Regions from separate parts of the Exiguobacterium sp. TDN 0502 genome, predicted to be linked through region 1. Evidence: a T-box and tRNA genes for the amino acid it is inferred to sense, from the RefSeq annotation. Region 1 holds a T-box; the other holds one or more tRNA genes.

Evidence for each region. A T-box is a leader RNA that pairs with one kind of tRNA and senses whether it is charged. The one in region 1 lies ahead of leuS (leucine--tRNA ligase), so its partner is inferred to be a tRNA-Leu.
Region 2: it encodes a tRNA-Leu, which carries the amino acid that the T-box ahead of leuS (leucine--tRNA ligase) is inferred to sense. The anticodon was not compared.

What each region holds. Positions count from the first base shown of each region.
Region 1 is NZ_JBOZGJ010000001.1:245,460-256,779, forward strand. It holds gene pepV (dipeptidase PepV) at 1-913, opposite strand, end outside; gene ACRPK8_RS01190 (DeoR family transcriptional regulator) at 1,233-1,451, shown strand; gene ACRPK8_RS01195 (SDR family oxidoreductase) at 1,560-2,192, shown strand; gene ACRPK8_RS01200 (pseudouridine synthase) at 2,252-2,971, opposite strand; gene ACRPK8_RS01205 (putative polysaccharide biosynthesis protein) at 2,958-4,622, opposite strand; gene ACRPK8_RS01210 (NAD(P)/FAD-dependent oxidoreductase) at 4,815-6,086, shown strand; gene ACRPK8_RS01215 (hypothetical protein) at 6,145-7,122, opposite strand; gene leuS (leucine--tRNA ligase) at 7,254-9,659, opposite strand; T-box leader at 9,706-9,926, opposite strand; gene ACRPK8_RS01225 (HAD family hydrolase) at 9,965-10,609, opposite strand; gene ACRPK8_RS01230 (peptidoglycan bridge formation glycyltransferase FemA/FemB family protein) at 10,692-11,320, opposite strand, start outside.
Region 2 is NZ_JBOZGJ010000012.1:48,042-59,361, forward strand. It holds gene ACRPK8_RS12445 (amino acid ABC transporter ATP-binding protein) at 371-1,099, opposite strand; gene ACRPK8_RS12450 (amino acid ABC transporter permease) at 1,096-1,740, opposite strand; gene ACRPK8_RS12455 (transporter substrate-binding domain-containing protein) at 1,771-2,535, opposite strand; tRNA gene ACRPK8_RS12460 (tRNA-Leu) at 2,736-2,819, opposite strand; gene ACRPK8_RS12465 (alpha/beta hydrolase) at 2,862-3,794, opposite strand; gene ACRPK8_RS12470 (hypothetical protein) at 3,813-4,154, opposite strand; gene ACRPK8_RS12475 (S66 family peptidase) at 4,170-5,180, opposite strand; gene ACRPK8_RS12480 (DUF779 domain-containing protein) at 5,371-5,733, opposite strand; gene adh (aldehyde dehydrogenase) at 5,756-7,276, opposite strand; gene ACRPK8_RS12490 (TraR/DksA C4-type zinc finger protein) at 7,592-8,116, opposite strand; gene ACRPK8_RS12495 (hypothetical protein) at 8,186-8,983, opposite strand; gene ACRPK8_RS12500 (mannitol-1-phosphate 5-dehydrogenase) at 9,222-10,364, opposite strand; gene ACRPK8_RS12505 (PTS sugar transporter subunit IIA) at 10,367-10,804, opposite strand; gene ACRPK8_RS12510 (PTS mannitol transporter subunit IICB) at 10,835-11,320, opposite strand, start outside.

The DNA of each region.
Region 1 (11,320 bases):
TCACGAGCTGGATATACCGACGACCGTTATAATCCAAATGGAGCGTATTGAGGAAACGTGCTAAATGTAATGCCGCATTTTTACCGTTGTCCGGCTCCATTGCATGGGCTGCGACACCATTGACATCAAGCACGAGACCTTCTGCTTCTTGTTTGACGGTTCCCGTCAATCCCTGCTCTTCTAAGTAAGCATGGAAGTCTGACTCGAGCGTACCCGTCTCGGCGACACGCAGGATCGCTTGCGCATGCCCCGGCACCATGTTCGGTCGTTCGCCACCTTCAAACCGGACGAGATGATGGTCTGTATCAGAAGCCTGTGCCGGTTTCCCCTGAATCAAGAGACCGTCATATAGTCCTTTTTCCGCATTGATGATCGGGAAGTCGGCATCTGGTGCGAAGCCGAGCGTCGGCATCTCTTCATGTTTGAAGTAGTGATTGACACAACGCCACTCGCTCTCTTCATCCCCTCCTGCAATCAAACGGATGCGTTTTGAAAGCGGCAACCCAAGTTCCTTGACGATCTTCAAGGCATAATACGCTGCCATCGTCGGTCCTTTATCATCGATTGCGCCACGGGCATATAACTTCCCGTCTACAAGCGTTGGGTTGAACGGACCATACGTCCAGTGATCGCCACCGGCTGGCACGACATCTAAGTGGCATAGAATACCGAGCAACTCTTCTCCCTGCCCATATTCCAAATGCCCTGCATATCCATCAACGTTTTTCGCTTTGAAGCCGTCACGCTCCCCTGTCGCAAGCATCCAATCGAGCGCCCGTTTGACTTCGCGTCCGAAGGGTGCCCCTTCTTCAATCGTTGATTCGTCGAGGATACTCGGAATCCGTAACAGTTCCTTTAAATCTTCCAATAAATCCTCGCGTCGCGCGAGTACTTCTTCTTTCCAATTCACCATCTGTTTTCGCTCCTTTACTTTAGGTTGGATTCGTTTCCGATACACCTTTCTAGTATAGCGAATATTCGTTCAGATACGAACATCCAAATTTTGTTTTCTTCTCTTTTCTTCCGAATGGCGAACAATCCAATAAAAAAAAGATGTAATTGTCGACTTTACAAACCAATCGTTTATGTTTTTTATGCAAACGTTCGGTTAAACCACTTGCAATTTAACATCAAAACGTTATACTAAAGGCGAAACAACTGGATATTGCATTGTCTTTTGTCACCCGAAGCTTTAGAACACTATTCTATCCATTGGGGGAGTGGTTATACCAATGAAAGATTCTACAGACCGTATGTTGACCCGGATTAAATCGATTTATCTCTACATCCAAGAGAACGGAGCTACTACGACAGCAGAGTTGGTTGAAGAGTTTGGCATCACTTCAAGGACCGTCCAGCGGGATTTGAACGTGCTTGAATACAACAATCTCATTGTGAGCCCTCGACGCGGTACATGGACGTCGAGCAAGAAACAAAAGCAAGCGGGTTGATCCACTGTTTCACTCTATTTATCTTTCGATGACGCGATTCTTCGCGTCTTTTTTTGTTATCTTTTTTAAAACGTGGGGTATAGCTATTGGGAGAAGGAGTTGAGGAGAATGGATATTTTAATCATTGGAGCAAACGGAACAACTGGACGCAAAATGGTCGAATTGATCGCTAAACAAGGCGATCACCAAGCCATCGCGGTCGTACGGGAGGAAAATCAAATCAACGATTTGATTGCACTCGGTGCATCGGAAGTCAGACTTGGCGATTTGACGAAGGATGTCAGCGGTGTCGTCAGTAATGCGGACGTCGTCATCTTTGCAGCAGGTGCCGGTGGTGCATCAGATGAATTGACGCGCGCTGTCGACAAAGAAGGTGCAATCAAAGTCATCGATGCTGCAAAAGCAAACGGGATCAACCGCTTCCTGATGCTCAGTTCGGTCGGCACAGAAGAACCAAAGGGCGAACTGAAAGTATACCTTGAATCAAAAGCAGCAGCTGACGCACACTTACAAGAAAGTGGGCTCGACTATACGATCGTCCGTCCCGGTCCACTCAGCTATGATGACCCGGCAGGTACCGTCGAAACGAAGGAACACTTTGAATCGTACGAAGATCGCAAAGTGTCTCGCGACGATATCGCAGCGTTGTTCGTACACCTGATTGACCAACCGACCCAATCCCGTGTATTTGAAGTACTCAGTGGTCCTTATCCAATCGCAGAAGCACTGCGCAATCAATAAATCATCCCTAACAAAAAGACGATGGAATGTATGCTCATTCCATCGTCTTTTTGTTTTGCTTATTCAGGTTGCCAATCAAACAGGGCTAACTCGTCTTTCGTCAACTCGCGGTAATCCCCGAGTGCAAGTGACGGATCCAGTTCCAAACGACCGATCGAGCGCCGCTTCAAGAATGTGACCTCTTTCCCGAGCGCAAGCATCATCCGTTTGACTTGGTGGAACTTCCCTTCCGTAATCGTCAATTCAAGCGTTGAGTCCGTTTCTGTCGTCGATAAGATGACCAGTTTACCCGGTTTAGCCTGGTACCCGTCTTCTAAGGTGACGCCTGCCGCAATCGCCTCGACGTCCTCTTGCGTCAACACGCCCGTCACTTCCGCGTAGTACGTTTTTTCGACGTGTTTCTTCGGTGACATCAAAGCATGATTAAACGATCCATCGTTCGTGAGTAACAACAATCCCTCTGTGTCTTTATCGAGTCTTCCGACCGGAAACGGTTTGAAATAGGTCACGTCTTCAAACAGAAGATCGATGACCGTTTCATCTCGCTTGTCCTCTGTCGCACTGATGACACCCGGTGGTTTATTCATCATCAAGTAGATGTATTTTTGATACGTGACCGGTTCGCCGTACATCAAGACATGTTGCGTCTCGACATCGACATGTTGTTTCGGATCGCGCACGATCTCACCATCAACCTGAATTGCTCCTGCCTTCAGCAGCAGCTTCACTTCTTTTCGGGAACCTGCTCCCATATTGGATAATAATTTATCTAGACGCATGACCTCGTCCTCGTTTCAATGAAATTTTCCGTCCTAATACGACTTCTGCTAAGCCACTCCAAATCGATAGTCCCGCAAAAATGACGATCCCGATGCCTGCACCGACGATCAGAATCAATAAGGACGCCCATGTCGTCGCTGGTAGGACCGATACCAGTCCCCACTTGACGAGCGCAACGCCTGCTCCCATCAAGGCACTGATGATCAAAATCAATGACGTCCGGCGTAAGACGGTACTGAATGGGAACTTTACCGTTTGGGTGATCCGGAAGAACATCAAGCCCGTTGCGACCAGGTAGCCAATGATCGTCGCGTAACCGGCACCTGTTCCATCACCCGTCAAGTGAATCAACGGGGCGTTCAAGAGATACTTCGCGAGTAGCCCGGCAAGTGTTGCAATGATCGTGAAGTACTGACGGTTAATCCCTTGCAGGACTGCTGCCGTGACCGAATAAAGAGCAAGGAATAAGGCACTCGGTGCATAACTTAACAGATAGACCCATGCTGCTTGATCTTTCGGGAACAGAACGTGGAACGTCTCTTCGCTGAGAAGAATCATTCCGACGACTGCCGGAATCGTCACGAAGAAGACGAGTTGATAAATCTGCGAAATTTGAGCCCGTACCTTCCGCATATCCCCTTGCGTAAAGGAAGCGGTCAACAACGGAGTCGCCGACAACGACAATCCTGTTGCGACCGACACCGGAATCAAGACGATTTTATGACTATCCGCAATCAGATAAGCCGTCGCGTTTCCGGCCGCTTCGAGCGTATAGCCGATACTTTGTAACGCGGCATTCATCGTGTTCTGGTCGATGACTTGATAAAGCGGCGTCGAAAGACCGACCATGACGATCGGAATCGCGTACGTCAGCAATTCCTTATACAGGTCCGTTAACGGGCGATCCGGCGAACGGACGGTTTGAGTGGCACGGAGTTCCTGCAAGCCACTGGCACGTTTGCGGAAATAATAGACGAGAACCGCCACACTACCGATTGCGCCAATGAAGGCACTGAACGTTGCAATCGTCGCGGCAAAGGCGACACCTGAATCAAATACATAAATCGCAATACTGACTCCTACGAGTAAGAAGATGATGCGGACGATTTGTTCCAGGATTTGCGAAATCGCGGTCGGTCCCATCGATTGATACCCTTGGAAATACCCTCGTGTCATACTCATCGGTGGAATCAAGAGTAACGCAAAACTGACTCCTCGAATCGTCATCGTGACGGCATCGACGTATGCTGCTGAATCGACATCCCCACCTGGAATCGCCCGGTGCGCTAAATACGGCGCGAGGAAGAATAAGGCGAGGAAGGAAACGACCCCGGTCAACGACATGATTTTCAGACCAGACCGATACAAACGTTCACTCGTATCATATTCCCCTAATGCATTATATTTGGCGACGAATTTTGAGACAGCGACGGGAATCCCCGCTGTCGCAAGACCAATCATGATGGCGTAATAATTATAGGCATAGGTATAAAACATGATGCCTGTCGCACCGACCATGAACTGAAACGGAAACAGATAAATCAAACCCAGTGCGCGGGAAATCAGTGACGCACCGGACAGGAGCATCGTTCCGCGAACGAATCCTGCATTGCCGGAAGAAGAAGACTGCTTATTACTGACTGTGGACATGGTAACATCCCTCACGCTTTCTAATTTTTATACTCGACCCTCTGATCGTGACTGTCTCATTATACAAGTTCTCTCGTACACAATTGCAAATCATTATACCGCTGTCTATCTTGAATTGAAAGAGACGGTTTGTTTACAGTCGCAACTTCTGCTAAAGTGAAACAAGCAGAATTCTTTGAATGAGGTGACCATATGTACGATGTAATCGTAATCGGAGGCGGACCGAGCGGCTTGATGGCGACGCTCGCCTCTTTACAGGCCGGAGCCCGAACACTCCTGCTTGATAAAGGAAATAAATTAGGTCGCAAGCTTGCGATCTCTGGCGGCGGACGCTGTAACGTCACGAACCGAAAACCGCTCGACGAGCTCGTTCAGTCGATTCCAGGGAACGGTCGTTTCCTTTACAGCGCCTTCTCCCAGTTCAATAATGAATCGATCATTGAGTTGTTCGAAGGATTTGGCGTTGCTTTAAAAGAAGAGGACAACGGTCGGATGTTCCCTGTCTCGGATAAGGCAGCTGACGTCGTCCGTGTCTTGATTGACCAAATCCGCGAGCATGGCGCCGAGATTCAAACGGATGCACAAGTCGCAACACTCGATTTTCATCCAGATGGTTCTTTTGCAGCCGTCATCCTCGAGAACGGCATGCGTCTTGAAGCGAAAAGCTGTATCGTCGCCGTTGGCGGACAATCCGTTCCGCACACGGGTTCGACGGGTGACGGCTATCCGTGGGCAGAAAAAGCGGGTCATACGATCACGGAGCTTTTTCCGACGGAAGTTCCGATCCTCTTAGGTGATACGTTCATCCATGAAAAAGCACTCCAAGGATTATCTTTACGGGACGTTGCTTTAACGGTCCACGGTAAAAAAGATAAAGCCATCAAGACACATACGGGTGATCTCCTCTTCACCCATTTCGGTTTAAGCGGTCCGATCGCTTTACGCTGTAGCCAGTACACGATCAAGGAGCGGAAACGTTCGAAGGAAACGATCGTCCACCTCTCGATCGACCTCTTCCCGGATGAGTCGCTCGGAGCGTTGACAGAACGTTTCCAAGCTGCGCTTGCAGCCAATCCGAAGAAGACGGTACGAAACGCCCTTCGCGGCTTCGTACCGGAACGTCTGCTCGAACTCCTGTTTGCGCAAATCGGTTTTGGCGACGAAGTCTGTACACAAGTCAAAAAACAGGACTGGGCGGACTTCCTTCAGAAATTAAAACGATTCCCGCTGAAAGCAACGGGGACGCTCGATTTCGATAAAGCCTTCGTCACGGGTGGCGGTGTCTCGATTAAAGAGATTGATCCCAAAACGATGATGTCGAAAAAAGCGGAGCGCTTATTCTTTGCAGGTGAAATTCTCGATATCCACGGCTATACAGGTGGCTACAACATCACGGCAGCATTCGTGACCGGACATTGTGCCGGTAGTCATGCTGCCAAAAAGGCGCACGAAACTGCCATCTAACCAAAATAAGACCCGATTCTTCTGATCATCAGAGCGAATCGGGTCTTTTCTGCGTATGTTAATCAATCGGGGTAAACGACCGGCTTGAGAATTTATCCGTGACGACTAACGCAAACAGCTCGTTATCCTGGACGAAAATACCTGTTGCGCCATACACCTTCGGGCTAGCTGTCTCACCTGTGATGGACTGATCTTTCGGATCAATCGAGTAGAGGTAGAGTGCTTCCGAATCTAGCGTGTAAATACGTCCTTGCCGTTCCGCAAGACCAATCGGACGGAATGATGACTCGAATGATTTTTTCGCATCACTCCGCATACCGTTTGCCGCTTCAATCTTACTTCGTTTCACAATCGAGAGATACGGCGGTTTTTGTTTTTTCTTCAAGGCACGCTTCTTTTTCTCGGAAGCGTCCGGATCAATTTTAATTTTATCCTCTTTCATTGCGAAATACGTCAATTCGACACGTCCGATGGAACGAATCTGATTGATCGTATAGAATTCTTTTTTCTTCGCGTCATACCCGAGACCATGGAAACTATCCCGAATCGTCGTCCCTTGAATCTTTTCGCGCTTCTCCTCACTCCAGACACCGTCTTTTCGTGTAATCGTGACGAGAATCTGATTTGATGTCAATAAGGCGACCGTTTCTCCGTCGACGAGAGCCATCCCGTCAAGCCCGGCGAGCAACAACTTTCCTTCCTCTAACTGAAACGAAGCGTTGATCCGTTCTCCCGTTCCGCTGATTTCAAAGAAACGATAATCGTCTGTCACGACGAGGTATGACCCGATGGAATCATCATATAACATGTGTTGGACATTTTTGATTAACGGCTCTTCCGGATTCGGAATCGCTGAAGGCGTTTTCGTCGGCACCTGCTTCACGGCTGCCTGATGTTTCGATTGTGTCTCGATTTTCGCAAACGTCTCTTCGATACTTGATAACGTCTCCGGTTTTGAGAAGACGAGCAGTATGCAGAGGATCAACCCCGAAACGACGGCAAAAATCGTGGTATAGACTATATAAGATCGTTTCATTGATGGTAATCGCCTTTCTTTCTCGGTTTCTGATTCAGTGTAGCAGAAGGACGTTCAAAAAAAAAGCGGACTTGCGACGGAAATGAAGAAACCCCCTTCGTTCGCCTGACGCGAATGAAGGGGGGTATGGCTTAGTTCGCCACGATATTGATTAATTTTTTCGGTACGACGATGACTTTCCGAACCGTCTTATCGCCGATCCACTCCTGTGTTTTTTCATCAGCAAAGGCAAGTGCTTCGATTTCTTCTTTTGTCGCGTCGATGTTGATTTCGATTTTCGAGCGGACTTTTCCGTTCACTTGAATGACGAATTCCATCGTATCGCTGACGAGTTTTGCTTCATCGAATGTCGGCCATGCCGCATACGTCAATGTCTCTTCAAATCCAAGTTGTTCCCAGAGTTCCTCACCAAGGTGCGGTGCGACCGGTGTTAACAACTGAATGAATCCACGAAGGAAGTGACGCGGAAGAACCGGCTGTTTGTTTGCTTCGTTGACGAAGACCATGAGTTGCGAAATTCCGGTGTTGAACTGGATGTTCGCGAAGTCTTCCGTGACCTTCTTGACCGTCTGGTGGTACGTCCGTTCGAAGTCAGCATCGACTTCCGTGACCTCTTGTATGTCTGCTGTCCGTTCGAACAAGCGCCAGACACGGTCGAGGAAACGACGGGCGCCGTCAAGACCGTTTTCAGACCAGGCAACCGATGCATCGAGTGGTCCCATGAACATTTCATAAAGACGCAAGGTATCGGCACCATGTGATTTGACGATTTCATCCGGATTGATGACGTTACCGCGTGATTTCGACATCTTCTCGTTGTTTTCGCCAAGAATCATCCCTTGGTTGTATAACTTCTGGAATGGTTCTTTTGTTGGTACGACGCCTGCATCATACAAGACTTTATGCCAGAAGCGCGCATACAACAAGTGAAGCACGGCGTGTTCCGCCCCACCGATATAAATATCGACCGGGAGCCAGTATTTTAATTTTTCTGGATCCGCGATCGCTTCTTCATTGTGCGGATCGATGAAACGAAGATAGTACCAGCAGCTTCCGCCCCATTGTGGCATCGTGTTCGTCTCGCGACGCCCTTTCATTCCTGTTTCAGGATCCGTATAATCCAACCAGTCTTCCGCAAGGGCGAGTGGTGATTCGCCAGTACCAGACGGTTTGATTTCCGGAATGATTGGAAGTTCAAGCGGTAATTCCTCTTGGCTGAGTGTTTTCATCGAACCATCTTCCATATGAACGACTGGAATCGGCTCGCCCCAATACCGTTGACGACTGAACAACCAGTCGCGGAGACGATACGTGATTTTTTTACGACCGACTTGGTTCGTTTCGAGTTCAGCGATCATCGTTTCGATCGCTTCTTGTTTTCCAAGACCATCGAGCATATGCGAGTTGACGTGTTCGCCCTCTCCTGTGTAGGCCGCTTCCTCAACGTTCCCACCTGCGACGACTTCAATGATCGGTAAGTCGAACTGCTTCGCGAATTCGTGATCGCGCTCATCATGTCCTGGGACCGCCATGATTGCACCCGTTCCGTACGAAGCAAGGACATAATCAGCAATCCAGATCGGCAGACGATCGCCCGAAATCGGGTTGACGGCGAAAGCACCCGTGAAGACGCCCGTTTTTTCCTTCGCTAAATCCGTCCGCTCAAGATCCGACTTCGTTTGGACTTGCGCGATATACGCATCGACCGCTTCCTTGTGATCAGCTGTCGTGATGTCAGCTACGAAAGGATGCTCCGGTGCAAGAACAAGATATGTCGCACCGAAAATCGTATCCGGACGTGTCGTAAAGACCGTGACTTGTTTTTTATGTCCGTCAATCGTGAAATCGATTTCAGCACCTTCTGATTTCCCGATCCAGTTCCGTTGCATCTCTTTGACAGAATCCGGCCAATCGAGATCATCGAGATCTTCAAGAAGACGATCTGCATATTCCGTGATTTTTAGGACCCATTGACGCATCGGGACACGCACGACCGGATGATTTCCGCGTTCAGATAATCCGTCGATGACTTCTTCATTCGCAAGGACCGTTCCAAGTGCTGGGCACCAGTTGACCGCGACTTCGTCTACGAACGCAAGTCCTTTTTCATACAACTTCGTAAAGATCCACTGCGTCCATTTGTAATACTTCGGATCCGTCGTGTTGATTTCACGATCCCAGTCATAGGAGAATCCGAGTTCTTTTAACTGACGTTTGAACGTCTCGATGTTTTGCGCTGTGAATTCGCGTGGGTCATTCCCTGTATCGAGCGCGTATTGTTCTGCCGGTAACCCGAACGCATCCCATCCCATCGGGTGAAGGACGTTGTAGCCTTGCATCCGTTTCATCCGTGCGAGGATATCCGTAGCCGTGTAGCCTTCCGGGTGACCGACGTGTAATCCGGCACCTGACGGATACGGGAACATATCAAGGGCATAAAACCCTTCTTTTTCTGGATCTTCTGTCGTGACGAAGGCGTTGTCTTGATCCCAACGCGCCTGCCACTTTGGTTCGATTTCGCGATGATTGTACGGCATGTCTTTTCCTCCTCTAATCTAAAAAAACCGGTCCTCCGCCCCTAGGAATAGGGACGAAAGACCGGTTTGGCTTCCGCGGTACCACCCACGTTGTCTGTCTATGACAGACCGCTTGATTCACAAATAACGGTGTGATACCGGCTTCGCTACTACGATTTCACGAAACGTGCTCCCTGACGAGTTCACGGCTGTTACCGACTGGTTCGCACCTTCCACCAGCTCTCTTGACGGCACCTTACCCCTACTGCTTCAGTTCGTTGCATTTGACTATCTTTTCCTAGTGTAATCTGTTTCTTCCTCAAGCGTCAACGCTTCCGTAAAATTTCCTCGATTTCTGCATGCGATCGCGCAATATGATCTGCTTGTTCCAAGCGTTGCGCTGGCATCCGGTCATCAAGAAGGGCAATCACTTCCATGCCTGCCGCTTTTGCTCCGATCATCCCGTTTGCAGCATCCTCGATGACGAGACAATTCTCAGGTGTATGCCCGAGACGTTCTGCTGCCAGTCGAAAAATCGCAGGATCCGGCTTCGAACGGACGACTTCTTCCCCACTGACATAGTGCGTGATCGGCAGTTCATAATGACGGATGACCCGTTCGATTTTTTGAAGCGAACTCGAGGAGGCAATCCCGATGTCATATCCGAGAGCTTTCGCTTGTTGCATCACGTGTTTAACTCCTATCTTCAGTCCGCATTCCTCCGGTATCGCATGGACTTGAAACCGTCGATGTTCCTCTTCGAGCAAACTAACAGCCGATTCCTTCAATTGATGCTGATCGACCAGTTCCTCCCACATTTCATCCCCCGTCTTGCCCATGAATGTTGCATACTGAACAGGATCAAGCGGAATCGATAATTCCTCGAACATTTGCTGGTGAACTTCAAAATAGCGAATTTCACTATCTAAGATGACACCGTCCATGTCGAAGATCAGTCCTCGTTTTTTCATGATACATCCCCTCCATTCATCTAGATGATGTCAGCATATCAAAAAAACGACTACCCGATGTAGTCGTTTTTACGTGCGTCATTTAAAGAGTTGCTACTTCAACGGCAGGTTGCCGATAGGCAGGGAAATAATCCGAATCGGCATCTGACCCGTATCGTACACATAACTGATCGTATATGGCTGGCTGAAAGATGGATTTTCCTTGATGGTACTCAAATAAACGATACCCGGTGTAACGGCATTTACTCTCAAAGAGACTATCCCGTTCTTGATATCCACCGCCGAGATGTTGCTCGACGAGCCCCCTTGCTTTCGCTTGAAGGACCGCTTCATACTCGAGTCGCTGATTCGGAAATAGTTTCGCTTCGTCCCGTTTACAGCCAATCAAATGACCATGGGCATATTCTTTTCCGAGCAATACGAAATATCCGCCGACCGGTTCGCCGTTGAATTCAGCAATCAGTAATAACGGTTCGCAAAGCGGATTGCGCTCGAACAATTGTTCAAAATATGTCGCGGTAAAATAATAATGCGCTGAAGCATTCTTCCGGTCCATCGTTTCGTGATACAACGCTAAAAAAATAGGTAAGTCTTCTTTTGTTCCTGTTCTGACGGTTAACGACGTGGCCAGTGATTTCCGAATCATACCTCTCGTTTTCTTGTGAAACGTCTGCATGATTTCTTCTAATGAGGGGCGTAAATCAATGCTCG
Region 2 (11,320 bases), on a different contig from region 1:
CAAGCAGGAGCGACCCTGCAACGAAGTGAAGCGGCGCGATGCTTGTCCCAGGAAAACGATTCGAGAGGAACAAAAAACGCAATCTTTCTCGTTAAGAGAAAAATTACGCTTTGTCTTCAGTCTGAACGGGGTGACTCAAAAAAGAATGACGCGTCTTTTCACGCCCTTTCCTCAGGCGAGACACAAGCCAGTTTTCCTGCTTCGTTCAAGCAGGAAAGCGGGTCTTGTTTGTCTCTGACAGCGCAAAGATGCGCTTTTCCTGTAGGAGTGGCGTGTAATGCGTCATCTTTTTTACGAGATAAGGGTGGCAGATCATCATTCTGCCACCCTTATCTTTGTAGAAACTGACTTTTGAGTCAGCCCCGTTTCGTCATAATACTTTACTTAAGAACGATTGTGTCCGCTCATGCTGAGGTGAGTCGAACAATGCTTCCGGAACATTTTCCTCGACGACATATCCACCATCCATGAATAGGACGCGGTCCCCGACTTCACGAGCAAAGCCCATCTCATGCGTCACGACGACCATCGTCATCCCCTCGAGTGCCAATTGTTTCATGACGGCGAGTACATCGCCGACCATTTCCGGGTCAAGAGCAGATGTCGGTTCATCAAACAGCATGATTTTAGGATTCATTGCCAGCGCACGGGCAATCGCGACCCGCTGTTTTTGACCACCCGATAGTTCTCCCGGGTAATTCTCAGCCTTCTCAGCTAACCCGACTTTATCAAGAAGTTCGAGTGCTCGTTTTTTCGCTTGCTCCTTGTCCGTCTTTCGGACTTTCACGGGAGCAAGCATCACGTTCTCGAGCACGGTTTTATGCGGAAAAAGATTGAAATGCTGAAAGACCATCCCGACTTCTTCTCGTACTTTATTGATATCGACTTTTTTATCCGTGATATCATGGTTATCAACAATGACCGTCCCACCCGTAATCTCTTCCAAGCGGTTCAAGCAACGTAAGAATGTGCTTTTCCCAGAACCCGAAGGACCGATGACGCAAACGACCTCTTTTTCAGCAATCGAGACGTTGATATCCTTTAGTACTTCGTTCGAACCAAACGATTTTTTTAAGTTTTTCACTTCAATCATACTCATCGTAACGTAAACCTCCGTTCCAAGAACTTCGCAATCCATGACAACAGATAAATGATGACGAAGTACATCAGACCGACGACGGACCAGACGATGAATGGTTCAAACGTCGTTGCCTGTTGAACTTGACCTTGTTGCGTCAAATCCGCAATTCCGATGATCGACAACAGCGACGTATCCTTTAGACTGATGATTGATTGATTCGTGATCGTCGGAAGCATCCGCCGGAATGCTTGAGGCAAGATGATCTGTACCATCGTTTGCCGACCAGTCATCCCGAGCGAACGCGCCGCTTCGGTCTGTCCTTTATCAATCGACTGAATACCTGCACGGATGATTTCAGCAAAGTAAGCGCCGGCATTGATTGCGACCGTCAGTATCCCTGCATACATCCGGTCCATCGACAACCATTCTAACGAGTTCAATCCGAAATAGATGAAGAATAACTGAACGATGAACGGTGTTCCGCGAATGACATCAATGTAGACGATGGCAATCCCGTTCAGAATTTTTAGCGGTGATAACCGCATCAACGCGACGACTAATCCAATCAGAAAGCCGACGACAACGGCAATCACAAAAATATACAGTGTGACTTGAAGCCCTTCCAAGAAAAATGGAAATGCGGTTTTGACCACTTCCATTGGTATCCCACTCCTTTATCGCCTTGCGACTTATTTTAGATACGTGTCGACGATTTTGTCGTATTCACCATTTTCTTTTAGGTTCGCAAGTCCTTTGTTGATTTTTTTCATCAACTCTTCGTTTTCACCTTTTAAGACAGCGATGCCGTAGTTGTCCCCGTTGAGACGGTCTCCTACAAGTTTTAATCCGAGATTCTGTTGTTTGTTCGCATAGGAAATGACAGGATAATCTTCAATCAAAGCAGCAGCGTTACCATTCTTCACTTCTTGGAACATAGCCGGGCTATCATTGAACTGCGTGACCGTGAATCCGAGTTTATCTGCATTATCTGTTGCATACTTCGCACCCGTCGTCCCTTTTTTGACGGCTACTTTTTTCCCTTTTAAATCATCGACTGACTTGATACCATTCTCATCTTCCTTGACGACTAAAATAAGACCAGCTTTGAAATATGGATCGGAGAACGTGACGACTTTTTTACGCTCTGGTGTGATACTCATGCCGGCAATCGCGACATCTAACTGGTTAGCCTGCAGAGCTGGGATGATGCCGCTGAAATCCATTGCTTCGAACTGAATTTTGAAGTCCTGATCTTTAGCGATCGCTTTCATCAAATCGATATCAATCCCTTTATACGTGTCCCCGTCTTTATACTCGAACGGTGGATACGTGACGTCAATCCCTACTTTGTACGTTTTTCCCTCCGTCGACTCTTCTTTCGACCCGATGCTACATGCCCCGAGAACGAGTACGCAGCTCATCAAGAGCGCTAATAAGATACTTCCTTTTTTCATTGTTTTTTCCCCTTTCCTATGTGTTAAAGATTGTTGACTCCACTTAGTACTTTCCCTGAAGAGTACCCTCTTCAAAACGTATTTTACCAGAAAAATTCTAAAAAAATAAATATTTCTGAATTTTTATTCGTTGTAATCGTTTTCTATTCAGTAAAAAAAAGTAGGCAACCCCTGATGGGATTGCCTACTTCAACCAGTTATGCCGTCGAGAGGACTTGAACCTCCACGGTGTTGCCACCACTAGATTCTGAGTCTAGCGCGTCTACCGATTCCGCCACGACGACGTGGATTTATGATATTAATATAGCGGATGAAAGACTCGATTGTCAATCATTTCGCAGGATGTTGCGGACGAATTTTTCGACGACTTCATCATATACATCCGGATCCTCGAAATATGCCATCGCATGGGCGGCATTTGGAATGACGACGAGTTCTTTTTTCGTTGGACATGCTGCGTATAACTCATAGACCATTTCAGTCGGGACGAACGTATCCGCACCACCGTGAATGAATAGGATTGGAACGGTTGCTTTCTTCACCTGCTTGAGCGCTGAAGCTTCCCGGAACGTATAACCTGCTTTTAGCTTCGTCAACACACTGGTCATACCTAAAAACGGAAAGTGAGGCAAACGATACATCCGTTTCATTTGATACGCCAGCACTGCATTGACCGATGTATAGGCACAATCCGAAATGATGCCTTTAATTTGAGGAGGCAACTGTTCCCCGCTCGTCATCAAGACCGTCGCTCCTCCCATCGAGACACCATGCAGAAATAGATTGGCATCTTGACCGATCCGTTGAATGAGATAGTTTGACCAACTTAAACAATCTTCCCGATCATGCCAACCAAAGCCAATATAGTGACCCTCACTCATTCCGTGACCACGGTTGTCCGGCATCATGACATGGAATCCAGCTTGATGATAAAGGTATGCGAAACCAGCGAGGTCCGTCCCGACACCACCATACCCATGGACAAGGATAACGACTCGATCCGACGGTACCGGTGAAGCAAGAAAATGACCACGTAACGTCAATCCATCTTTTGCTTGAATCTCGATTCGTTCTAATGGCTGTTCTTTGATCCAGGTTTGCCCCGGTTGCATCAGTCGCACCATCTCATCACTTAAATCACGATTGTTTGACAAAAACGGTTTTGGGTTGGTTGCAATCGCCATCTCATAAAAATAATAGCTGGCTGCAATCAGTCCAGATCCGATGACTCCGATTCCAATTTTGGTGCTGCGACGCATCTGCCCCACTCCTTTTCGTTATAACTCGATCTTCAGTTGAGCAGCATGGTCGTCTTCTTCATCCTGCAAGACTTGTTGACGTAATCGTTGTTCCTGTTGTTGGCGCCGGTAAGCAAACTCTTGTACGAGCTCTGTTCCCGTAAATCCATCTTCCACGAGTTCATTCAACAGTTCGGTCTCTGTCTCGACGACCTCACCGGGACGTCGCATGACAAGAACATCTCCGACTTGTGCGATCAACAACTCATCTTCTAATCGTAGTGCATCGTAAAAAGGTTCCGGTAACGTCATTCGCCGTGTCTCCGGATTAATATGGACCCGTTTATAAACGCCTAGTGCTTGAAACTTACGACGTGCCATTGCGTGCTCTCCTTTTTAATTAAACGTAATATCAATGCGTGAATCTTTTCCTTGAATGCGTACTGTACCTGTCGCCCCATTGACTAAGGTTAATTGCGGTGGTTGATGTCCGATATCGAGATCATATAAGACCGGTAAACCCGTTTCCTCTGCTAAATTTTGATATATATCTAGCCATGTCAGGTCTTCGGTAATCCGCGCAGATGTTCGACCGAATAAAAAACCAGAGGCATGATTGAACCAACCAGCGTATGCCATTTGTCTTAATGTGCGGTGTACCTCTGCAGAACTCGCTTCTGACACCTCAAAGTACCAGAGAATCGGTTCCCCGTTTACTTCGTCTCGCTGGAAGCGAACTACATCCCCATAAGGCGTTCCGATTAAATGACGAATCGTCTCTAGACAACCACCCAGTAAGCGTCCTGTCACTTCTGTGCGCTCATCAAGAGCCTTCCATTCCGTTGGTTCCGTCAACTGAAATAAAGAACCGTCTAAACGTTCTTCGTCTGTCCATTCTGTTTGATACCGATCGGAAGCCCATTGCGTAACGGTTCCACCTGGTGCCGTTGCGAGCACCCGTCGCCACGCACTTGTCGTCTCATCCCATACTTTACTTCGGAGTTCTACGAAATTCGGACCGTGTGCTGTCGCGATTCCTGTCTGAAGCGTCAGACTGAGCAATAACGTACTAATATCCGAATAGCCAAGCAGCCACTTCGTTTGATAAGCAGCTGGTGTCAACTCAGGTAAAAGATCAATCGCACGTTCGCCACCGAATGGCGGTATGACGGCATCAATCGTCTCGTCGGTCATCATACGATTCAATTCTTCAGCACGTTGTTTAGCCGGTACACTTTCAGCGTGTTGATGCGACCAAATCGTTTCTCCTGAACGAACGTTCATTTGTCGTGCTTGTACCTGTTCAACTGCTCGTTCGACCCATTCCTGTTGCTGTTCGCGTAGTCCGGAGGAGGGCGCCGTCACTCCGATCGTTTGACCCGTCCAACCTAAAAATGGATATTTCATGGTGACCTCCTTAAAGTCGTATGATTTACGTTTCTTCTCGTCAAAATATGTGTTCATTATACCGTTCTTGTATCACATTACCAACTTTTATCCCGTTAATCCGTTGCGATACGAACAAAAAACACGATTGCGTACTAGCGTCATGAGATACCATGCCGCATTGACGAAATCGTGTTTTTTTAGTCATTGATCAGCTTGACGCTGACAGCTCTGCATATTCCTCTTGCGTGAACGCACGGGACCGTGTCAAAAAACGTTTTCCTTCGACGCCTTCTAAGGAAAACATCCCACCACGCCCATCGACGACATCGATGATGAGTTGCGTATGTTTCCAGTATTCATATTGGTCTTCATGAATATAAAATGGACAACCGCCGATTTCTCCGAGTTTTTTATCCTGATCGCCTAAAAAAAGATCGCCTTGGGCAAAACACATCGGAGAACTCCCATCACAGCAGCCGCCGGATTGATGAAACATCAACGGTCCATGTTTTTCTCTCAACTGATCAATTAATTCAAGACACGCTGCCGTCGCCTGAACGCGTTCCACCATTTGCATCCACGTCCTTTCTGACTTAGAAGAAACCGAGTTTATTCGGGTTGTAGCTTACGAGCAGGTTTTTCGTCCGTTGATAATGATTCAGCATCATCTTATGGTTTTCTCGACCGATACCGGACATTTTGTATCCGCCAAACGCTGCGTGGGCTGGGTATTGGTGATAACAGTTCGTCCAGACGCGCCCTGCTTCGATTGCCCGACCAAAACGATACGCTCGGTTCATATCGCGTGTCCAGACTCCTGCTCCAAGACCGTACAGGGTGTCGTTCGCGATTTCGAGCGCTTCCTCTTCCGTCTTGAATGTCGTGACCGATAGGACCGGTCCGAAAATTTCCTCTTGGAAGATTCGCATTTTATTGTGACCTTTGAAGATCGTTGGTTGGATATAATAACCTTCTGCAAGATCTCCTTCGAGCATGTTGCGTTCTCCGCCGACGAGACATTCTGCACCTTCGGACTTACCGATTTCGAGATACGAAAGAATTTTCTCCATCTGTTCGTTCGAAGCTTGCGCTCCCATCATGACGTCGGCATCAAGCGGGTTACCGACCTTGATGGCTTTGACGCGCTCAAGAACCCGTTCCATGAACGGCTCGTAAATCGATTCTTGAATCAACGCACGTGACGGACATGTGCAGACTTCTCCTTGATTCAGCGCAAACATCAATAATCCTTCGATTGCTTTATCGAAGAAGGCGTCGTCTGCCTGCATGATGTCCTCAAAGAAGATGTTCGGCGATTTCCCGCCAAGTTCGAGTGTGACCGGAATCAAGTTTTGCGAAGCATACTGCATGATCAAGCGTCCTGTCGTCGTCTCACCCGTAAAGGCGATCTTTGCAATCCGTTTGCTTGAGGCGAGTGGTTTTCCTGCCTCAAGACCGAAGCCGTTGACGATATTGACGACACCAGGCGGTAATAGATCCTCCACAAGTTCCATCAGGACCATGATACTCGCTGGTGTTTGTTCTGCTGGTTTCAAGACGACACAGTTCCCTGCTGCGAGCGCTGGCGCCAGTTTCCAGACCGCCATCAGGAGTGGGAAGTTCCACGGAATGATTTGACCGACGACACCGAGCGGTTCGTGGAAGTGATACGCGACCGTGTCTTGATCGAGTTCACCGACCGAACCTTCTTGGGCACGGATGACGCCGGCAAAATAACGGAAGTGATCGATCGCAAGCGGTAAATCCGCATTGAGTGTCTCCCGGACCGCTTTTCCGTTCTCAAGCGTTTCCGCATAAGCGAGCATCTCGAGGTTTTCTTCCATCCGATTTGCGATTTTATTTAAAATGTTGGAGCGTTCCGTTACAGACGTTTTCCCCCATGCCTCTTTTGCCGCATGTGCTGCGTCAAGAGCGAGTTCGATGTCTTCCTTACCTGAACGAGCGACTTGGCATAATACTTTACCGGTGACAGGTGTTACATTATCAAAATATTCTCCCCCGACCGGCGCAGTCCACTTTCCATTGATGTAATTTTCATACCGTTCCTTGTACTGTACTTTTGACCCTTGCTTGTTCGGAATGTCATAAATCATACGTTATTTCCTCCCTCAACTAAAATGGTCAAGCAGTGAGACGGTTGCTTGTATGCGCTTACATTTTAAAATAGGCTAAAACAGCCCTCTCGATACCATCGTATCAAAATTATATGAAAAGTCAAAAAATTCCGTTTAATTTGTTTCATTTTTTTCCTAGCACGATTTAAAACAAACGAGGCGTCTCGTATATACTCGCAATTGCTTCTTAAGGAACATGATTCATGACGAATAAAAAATGCAAGTTTCCCTAATAAGAGAAAACTTGCATTTTGTCATCCGTTCAACGTCTCTATCCCTTAGGAGCTGTTTTCATCATGTACGAGTCGGATCAATACCGTCTTCTTGGTCGGAAGGCGTATCCGAACTTCCGAAGTCGCTGACTTTTGAGAACCCATCCGTATCACCATCGATGTCTTTTCCACGTGCTGTCACGGAAGGGTCGAGGACATCCTCCTCACTCGGGCGCGCATTCGGATCATTTTCCTGCTGTTCCGATTCCTCCTGCGCATGTTCTGCACAGAGTAATGTCTCCGGTATGATGTCGAGCCGTTCGATTTCAATATCTTTTCCGCACACTTCACAAACACCATACGTTCCGTTTTCAATTGCTTGGAGTGCACGGTCTACATCCGATAACATATCTTCCTGCATGTCTGTGATCGCCTGATCGCGTTCTCTAAGGAATAGTTCATCCCCAGAATCTGCTGGATGATTATCATAACTCGACAATTCACCTTCATCGTAATCCGTTTCCCGTTGTTCGATGTTTGTTGTCGTTTGTTCTTTTTCTTTTAGCAGACGCTGTTTAAACTCTTCGGTTTGTTGTTTCGATAACATGATTGATCGACTCCTTCTCGATTAGAACCTCTGTAAAGAATGTATCCTAATCAGCAAAGAGTTAAACCCTTACGAGCATTTGTAAGAACGAATCGAACCATGTAAATCACAGACGACCGTCATGCATTCGTTCCCGTCGTTAAAGCAGATTTGATGGGACCGACCATTTTTGGATGTCGAGATATCATCAATCCAAAGGCGGGACGCATCTGCAGAAGACAGCATGGCGACTTTGTCACGGATCAAGAATAAGTCAAACGGCAACAGGTTCAGTGATTGGATTGCCAACCCATGTTTACGAAAAAGCGGATCCAGTTGATACTGTGACAAGCTGTACAGACATTTCTCAGCACCGCCGATCAGTAATTGAATCGAATGCGACGGTTCGTGGCTGTCAATTCGTTCCTTGTGCAAAATAATACGACCTCGGACGCCAGATTCGTTAAAGATCCGTTGTGTATCTTCTTGAGACAGACGAGAACCCGAGTCTTTTACTTTTAAAACGAGATGTGCGAACTCGGCGAAATCTGGTTTTCCAATCTCAAGCGCTGGAATATGTCGGACTTCCTCTTGCTCAATGATTTCGATTAGGTCCCGCTCGACTTGGATACTGACTTGGTCTGTCGAGAAGACCCGAACGTCAACCACAAATTGATCGAGAACCGTGTTGACTTCAATCGTATACGTCAAACCGGGATTCTTTTCCTGTTCGACCAGCAACCGGTTCAAAATGAGTTGATGCAATAAATGAACCGGCGTACGCGATAAGAACTGACTTGAATAAATCAGGTGTTTCGGGCTCGCTCCTTTCGACGTTTTTGGTCGAGCTCCGTTTAATCTATATACATTTACTTTGTAATTCAACATATCATTCACCTTCTCTTACCTGAAAAATCGGAATAAAGAGGTTCCGTTTCTATAGCGTACAATTTATTTTCAATACGAAATATTCGTTTCCGAATATTCCATATTTAATATACAAATTGTAATCAAATTGTGATAATAGATTTTTTAAAATCGATTTATTTTCTTTAAAAGCTATGTTACAAACAACAAAAAAGTGTCTTCCGCTTATCACGAAAGACACCATCAAAAGTATCGTTAGTCAGGCAATCGAGTTGACTGGATTTTGCATTGCTTCGTAATGCTCGATTATGCGCGAACCTAATGCATCCTTTGCGGATAACTTCAGATACGTATGCAAAGTATCTTCAATTCCATGCTTCGAAATATACGCATGCAATTCTGAAGATTCTGAATCATTTGGATCGAAGTAGGTGAGGGCCGCTGCAATTCCTCGGGCTAAACCATCTGCTTCAATCCCCCGCTCCATCAATTCCTTCGCAGGCTTGACGAGACGGTCGCTCGGGCTCAATTTTCGAATCGGTGAGCGTGCTACCCGAACGATCTCATCATGGATACGAGGATTTTCAAATCGTTTCATGTTTTTTTGAATATAGGCGCTATGGTCAACCGGATTAAATCCGTATTTTTCAAGCAGCAACCAACCTGTTTCATAAAGAGCCGTCTGAACACCACGACGAATCCGTGGATCTTGCAAACTCTCAGCTATCGTTTCCTTCTCAAACAAGGCACCCAAGTATGAAGCGATGGCATGACCGGTATTGACCGTGAACAATTTCCGTTCAATGAACGGTTCGATGTCCTCGACATATGTCACTCCGTTGATGTGGGGATGTGACTCGGGTAGGTCTTTTGTCTCGACAACCCATTCGAAAAATTCTTCGACCTCGACATAGAGTGGATCCTCATGATGCTGAAGCGGGACGATCCGGTCGACCGCTGCATTCGGGAAATACCAGTCCTCTTGAATGGATTGATATCGAGCAACCTCTTGCTCTAGATGTTTCGAGCCACCAATCATATTTTCGCAGGCGATGATATACACTGGTGTGTTTTGCTCGCGCTGTTGCAATCCTTCCGCAATCAAGGGCGCAATCTTCGCTAACAGTGTTGGTCCGACCGCCGTCGTAATCACATCCGCCTTGCGAATCGCTGCGATGACCTGTTCTGGTTCAGACAGACTGTTCAGTGCCGTTACACCTTCTACAGTCTCTCGTCCTGCTTGTTCTGAAGCATATCCGACGTCATAGGAATTCCGGGTCTTCAATGCCTCGACGACTGTCGTATTGACGTCGACGAAGCAGACCTCATATCCTGTCTTGACGAGTTGTAATCCGATGAACCCACGACCGATATTTCCTGCACCAAAATGAACGGCTTTCATGCTTACACCTCCGCAGTCAATAAGGAAATGATTTCTTCCTTCGTTGTCGCTGCGACGATGCGCTCCACGTTCTCCTCATCGGAACAGATGACCGCGATGTTCGACAGGAGTTCCAAGTGTTCATCCCCTACACCAGCAATTCCGATGACGAGACGTGCTTGCTCCGAACCGAATGCTACACCTTGAGGTACTTGCAGAATCGATAATCCTGTTTTCTTGACTTGCGACTTCGCCGCTTCGGTACCATGCGGGATAGCGACGTGATTTCCGATATAGACCGTCGATAAAGCGTGACGTTCTTGCATCGAGTCGATATATCCAGCTTCAACATATCCTTGATCGACGAGTAACTTTCCGGCAGCCGCGATGGCTGCCGTTTCGTTTTCAAATTGTTGATTGAGTAAAACGAGTTCCGGTGTCAGATGCATTGTCGTTGTCATAGTTAGTCCTCCTTGAATATCTCTCTGTGTTTAGGAAATTTTATTTCGAGCCGTTTCAATTTCATGAACCAATTGATCGTAATAACCGGCGTTCAAGAAATTATCGACGGAACGATGTTCTGCATTTGGAACCTGTTCCATAGCCCGTTCCGTCAAGTCACGGTGCGTAATGATCAACTCGGCATTCTCTGGTAACTGACTGATGGATGTGTTCGTTACTTTGATCGGCAACCCCGCCTTGTTGATTTTATTTCGAAGGACGGATGCCCCCATTGCACTTGAACCCATACCTGCATCACAGGCAAAGATGATGTGTTCGACTTCAGCAAGTGGTTTTGTTTCAGCCGAGACGAGTGAAGAGGCGATCGATTGTTTTCCTTTCATCGCACTGACATTCGCACTTGCTTCTTCAAGAGACGTTTCTTTTGCTTTACTTGTTTTGAGTAGAACGGTCGAGACAACAAATGTTACGGATGCCGAGACAAGTACACCGGCGATCAAACCGACGTACGAACC